DNA from 2 places in the Prauserella sediminis genome. Region 2 is predicted to be linked to the other one. Evidence: riboswitches for the same ligand, from Rfam matches in the RefSeq annotation. Region 2 holds a riboswitch; the other holds the start of a gene.
What was found. Region 2 has a riboswitch for cobalamin ahead of FB384_RS09945 (ABC transporter substrate-binding protein). Riboswitches for the same ligand answer to the same signal wherever they lie in the genome.
Positions count from the first base shown of each region.

Region 1 (2,839 bases), 1.1 Mb from region 2:
GCGAGCACAACCACACCGAATCCTCCCGCGTGCCCGAACGACCGGGGAAGTTCCGCGGGAAGGTGCGCAGCGAGTTGTGCCCCACGGCGGGAGCCTGCCCCATGCCGATGCACCCCATGCATCCCGCCTGGTGGATCCGCGCGCCCGCCGACACCAGGTCGAACGTGCCGCCCATCTTCGTCAGGTCGGCGAAGATCTCCCGCGACGTCGGGTTGATGTCGAAACTGACGCCGCCCGCCGTCTGCTTGCCGCGGACCATTGCGGCGGCGATCGCGAAGTCACGCAGCCCCGGGTTGGCCGACGAGCCGATGATCGCCTGCCCCAACGGCGTTCCGGCGACCTCGCGCACCTCGACGACGTTGTCCGGCGCCGACGGCTTCGCGATCAGCGGCACCAATGTCGACAGGTCGATCTCGTCGGTGACGTCGTACTGGGCATCCTCGTCGGCGGCGATCTCCACGAAGTCCTGCTCCCTGCCTTCGGTACGCAGGAACCGCCGCACCGCGTCGTCCGACGGGAACACCGTCGTCGTGGCGCCCAGCTCGGCGCCCATATTGGCGATCACGTGCCGGTCCATCGCCGACAGCTTCGCCAGACCCGGCCCGTGGTACTCGATGATCCGGTTCACCGCGCCCGACACCGTGTGCCTGCGCAGCATCTCCAGGATGACGTCCTTGGCCGACACCCACGGTGGGAGCTCGCCGGTCAGCCGCACACCCCAGATCTCCGGCATCCGCACGTACATCGGTTCGCCCGTGATCGCCGTGGCCACGTCCAGCCCGCCGACCCCGATCGCCAGCATCCCCAACGACCCGGCCGCCGGCGTGTGCGAATCGGAGCCGACCATGCTCGCACCCGGCACGCCGAACCGCTGCATGTGGGTCGGGTGCGACACGCCGTTGCCCGGTTTGGAGTACCAGAGGCCGTACCGGCGGCACGCCGAACGGAGGAACGCGTGGTCCTCGGCATTGCGCTCGTCGGCCTGCAGCAGGTTGTGGTCGACGTACTGGACACTGACGTCGGCGCGGGTCCGGTCCAGGTCCAGTGCCTCCAGCTCCTGCATGACCAGCGTTCCGGTGGCGTCCTGGGTCAGGGTCTGATCGATCCGGATCGCGATTTCCTCGCCCGGCGTCATCGTGCCGTCCACGAGGTGGTCGGCGATCAGCTTCTGTGCAACGTTGCGAGGCATACGTTCCGCTTCCTTCGGCCCGGGGAGTCTGCAGGGTGGAGGTTGCCGGTGCGGGGCGGATCGAAACGTCGACCACTGCGTCGTGCGCCGTGTGGGTGCCGACACACCCCGGGTGGCGCGCGGGTCTGTTAGGTTCACACCGCCGTGGTGCACGGGAATCCGGTGGAAAACCGGAGCGGCCCTCGCCACTGTGATTCGGGAAGTGCTGTGCCGTTCAGCATGCGAGCCACTGGAACGAACGTTCCGGGAAGGCTGGCACAGCGCGTACGACCCGTCAGCCAGGAGACCGGCCACGGCACTGTGTGACCCGATCGCACACCGATGACCCGATCCACGAGGACCTGGAGGGGCGGGCTGACGATGTCATTGCCGCTGCGCCGAAGGCGCCCTGTATCGCTGCGCCGAAGGCGCAACTCTGTATCACCGCGCCGAAGTCGCCCTGTATCACTGCGCCGAAGGCGTTCAACTGGCGCTCTGCGCCGTCGGCGCGCCACTTCCACTCTGCGCCGTGGGCGCAACTCCGTCGCGACCACTTCTCCGCACGCCACAGCTCGGCGTGCCACGGCCCTGTGCGCGGCAGTTCTGACTGCCGTGGCGACGGCCTGCGCACCGCCACCGCCGGATGCCGCATCGGCAGCGGGCGGTGCGACCAGCCGGACCAATTGCGGCATCGACGTGGCCACCGGCGATCCGCCGCAGCGCATCTACGCGGCCTACCAGCCCGCCATCGAACTGGCCCATGCTCTCGGGGTGAGCGACCGGCTCGCCGGAACCGCGTTCCTGGATGCGAAGGTGCTGCCGGAGTACGCGGACCGTCAGGCCGATGTGGACTACCTGCCCAGCCTCCCCAGCAGAGAGGCACTGCTGCAGGCGAACCCGGACTTCGTGCTGTCCGGCTTCAACGGATTCTTCGCCGAGCAGGGCGCCGATAGTTCGGTCGGCACGCGCGCCAGCCTTCGTGAGGTCGGCGTGCAGAGCTGGATCCTCTCACCGCTCTGCCCCAGCGAGGACGGCCTCACCGACCAGTCGATCGACCCGGCCACCGTGAAGGTCGAGAACATCTACCGGGACCTGCGCGATCTCGGCGCCCTGTTCGGCGTCGAGGACAACGCGGAGGCCGTGATCAGCGACATGCGCGAACGGATCGCCACGGTCGAGAAACAGGTCGCCGGCGTCGACCGGCCGTCGGTCGCCATCGTGTCGCCCAACGAGGACGGCACCTACGGCGTCGCGAGCGGTATCGACTTCGGTTCGCACATCATCGAACGGGCGGGCGGCACGAACGCCTTCGCCGACCTGTCGAAGAAACGCAACATCGATGTCGGCGCCGAGGAACTGGTCAAGCGTGACCCCGACGTCATCCTCACCGACGCGTGCTGTGACGCGAGCATGACCGAACAGGACGCCCGGCCCGAGGCCGACGCCATCCTGCACGACCCGGCCCTGTCCGGTCTGACCGCGGTGGAGAACAAGGCGGTGCACCCGTTCCTGTTCGCCGACCGCAGTGCGGGAGTCCGTGCCGCCCACAGCGTCGAACTGGTGGCGTCGGTGCTGCACCCCGACCGCGTCGGCTGAGGCGAGCTGGGTGAACAAGCGGAGCTCGCCGACCGAGAGGATCCGGGTGGCCGTGGGGGTCTCGTCGGCCGGGGA
Region 1 covers NZ_JACIBS010000001.1:3,275,511-3,278,349, forward strand. Annotated here, with positions in the region: gene FB384_RS14855 (aconitate hydratase) at 1-1,189, opposite strand, end outside; cobalamin riboswitch at 1,318-1,498, shown strand; gene FB384_RS14860 (ABC transporter substrate-binding protein) at 1,781-2,764, shown strand; gene FB384_RS14865 (FecCD family ABC transporter permease) at 2,775-2,839, shown strand, end outside.
Region 1: another riboswitch for cobalamin. It lies ahead of FB384_RS14860 (ABC transporter substrate-binding protein); the one in region 2 lies ahead of FB384_RS09945 (ABC transporter substrate-binding protein).

Region 2 (2,839 bases):
CGACGAGCACCGCACCCGTCGATGCGCCCGACGACACCCCGAGCACGAACGGGTCGGCGAGCGGGTTGCGCAGCAGCGACTGCATCACGACACCGCACACCGCGAGGCCGGCGCCGCACACGGCGGCCAGCAACGTGCGCGGCAGGCGCAGGTCCCAGATGATGCCGTCGCGCAGCACCGACAGGGTCGGCTCGGCGAGTCCGACGCGGGACAGCAGTGTCGCCCAGACGTCGCTGACGCCGATGTCGGCCGGTCCGATCGTGACGGCCACTCCGATCGAGGCGAACAGCACGAGGCAGCCGCCGAGAAGCAGCAGCGGCAGTCGCGACCGCTCCGTCGGCGGGGCTTTCGCCGCCGGAGCGGAGGTCACGCGACCCGTCGTCACGGTGATCACCGTGCCAGTCCGAACTCACGGAGCTTGGTCGCGAGTTTCGCGGCGCCGTCGACGGTGCGGATCGTCGGGTTCAGCGCCTGGCCGGGGAGCCGCACGTAGCGTTTCCGCTTGACCGCGGTCATGTCCTGCGTGACCGGGTGGGATTCGAGGAAGTCGATTTTGGACTCGGCCGATTCCGCGGTCTGCTCGCGCCGGGTCAGATCGCCGAGCACGATGACGTCGGGGTCGCGTTCGGCGACGTTCTCCCAGCCCGACTGCGGCCACTCGGCGTGGGTGTCGTCGAACGCGTTGTCGGCGCCGACTGCACGGGTCATGATGCCCGGTGCACCGCAGCATCCGGCGAGGTACGGCGAGTCGGAGTTGGCGAACCAGTACAGCACCGACGTTCCGGACGCGTCGACGTCGAGGCCGTCGAGCCGTCGCTGCAGCCCGTCGATCAGCTGCTGCCCGCGCTGCTCGACGTCGAAGATCCGCGCCAGGTCGCGGATCTCGCCGTACAGCACGTCCATGGTGAGCGGTTTCGACCGGCTGCCGTCGCCGGAGCCGCTGTTGTCCTTCGCGGCGCAGTCGGTCGGCGAGAGGTACGTCGGCACTCCCAGCTCTTCGAACTGGTCGCGCGTGGCGACGCCGCCCTTGCCGAGCGTCGCGGCGAACGATCCGCTGACGAAGTCGGGCTCGGCGTCGAGCACCGATTCGAACGACGGCATGTTGTCGGCCAGCCGGGGAATGCCGTCGGCGGCCTGTTTCAACTCGGGCAGTACCGGATCGGTCCACATCGAGGTGCCGACGATGCGGTCCTCGAGGCCGAGGGAGAGCAGGATCTCGGTGCTCGCCTGGTTGAGGGATACGACGCGCTGCGGCGGTTCGTGCACCTCGGTGGTGCGTCCGCAGTTGTCGATCGTGCGCGGGAAGCCGGGCGCGGCCTGCTCTCGCCCGCCCGCGGGTCCGCCGCAGGCTGCGAGACCCACGGTGAGGCAGGTCGACAGCAGCAGCGCCGCGGAGGTGCGGGCGGGGCGTGATCGTCGCGGGAAGATCGGCACAGCGTTCCCTTGATGTCGAGGGCCCATGCGCGGAGCCCGCAGTCGGACCGGTTACCGGCTCGCCGGAGCCGGGGCCAGCAGGTCTTCGGACTCGGGGTCGTCCGGCCGGAACGCCTTCCCGCCGCCCGCACGGGCCGTTGAGGCGCGTGCCAGGCTGCAGTGGCGTGTGTTCCGGCCGTCACCCTCACCGCTGCGCGTCAGCTCCGGAGTCGCACCGGATTCCCTGACTCACGTCACCCGTGAGTGCGGCTGGCCTCTCGCGACGCTACCACCGGGTGGCGCGGGGCAGGCCGTCACGTGCGCACCCTCACCCCGGGTCGGCAGTCGCGTACTGAACGTCCACTTCGTACGGTGTGAACCCCAGCCTGCGGTAGACCGCCACCGCGGGCGCGTTGTCGCCCTCGACGTAGAGGATCACCTGGCTCAGACCACGTTCGGCCAGGTGGTGCAGGCCCGCGACGGTCAGTGCGCGGCCGAGACCGCCGCCCTGCGTGTCCGGGTCGACGCCGACGACGTACACCTCGCCGGCCGCCTTGCCGCCGAACTTCGCCGGGTTCGGCGGGTGGACCTTCGTCCAGTGGAAGCCGATCACGGTGCCCGCCCGTTCGGCGAGGAAGAACCCGTCGGCGTCGAACCAGTCCTCACGCTCGGTCGCGGCCAGGTCGTCGACCGTCAGCGCGCCCTGCTCCGGGTGCCAGTCGAACGCGCGGGCGTTGACGTCGATGACGGCCTGCTCGTCGGAGCCCGGCCGGAACGTGCGGAGGGTGACTCCCTCCGGAGGGGTCGGTTCGGGCCAGTCGGCGCCCGCCGTGTCGACGTGCATGATCAGCAGTTCGCGGCTGCGCAGCAGGCCGTGGTGTTGGGCGAGCCTGGCGGCGCCGGGCTGGTCGCCGTGCGCCCACACCCGGAGGTTCCGCGGGTACTCCGCCAGCAGCGCCTCGGTCAGTGCGGCGCCGTGGCCGCGGCGGCGGTGCTCGGGGTGTACGACGAGCTCGGCGACCTGTCTGCCGAAGGCGTCGCCCGACACGTCGACGTGGGCGACGCCGACGAGGTCACCGGCCACGGTGCCCAGTAGATATCGGCCGCCGGAGAATTCGCCGGGCAGCGGACCGTCCGGGTCGACCTCGGGTTTGCCGTCGACGCCGCGCGCCGCCGTCAGCAGCGTGCGCACCGCGGCGGTGCGTTCGTCGTCCAGGTTCTCGGCCCAGTGCAGCTCCAGCATGTCCGACAGGCTAGCCGGGCGGGCGCTGCCCGTGCCCCGATCGTCCGGCCCGTGGGACCGCGGCGCGTCGCCGGAGCCTGCCGCGTCGCTCGCCGGGCCGTGGAAGCCGGGATCGTGGAAGCCGGGGCCGTCAGCGTCCGGAGTACTCGGCGGGGGCGGGTCCTGCCACGGGCCCTGTGGAGT
Region 2 covers NZ_JACIBS010000001.1:2,181,850-2,184,688, forward strand. Annotated here, with positions in the region: gene FB384_RS09940 (FecCD family ABC transporter permease) at 1-316, opposite strand, end outside; gene FB384_RS09945 (ABC transporter substrate-binding protein) at 391-1,434, opposite strand; cobalamin riboswitch at 1,512-1,681, opposite strand; gene mshD (mycothiol synthase) at 1,742-2,656, opposite strand; gene FB384_RS09955 (winged helix-turn-helix transcriptional regulator) at 2,787-2,839, opposite strand, start outside.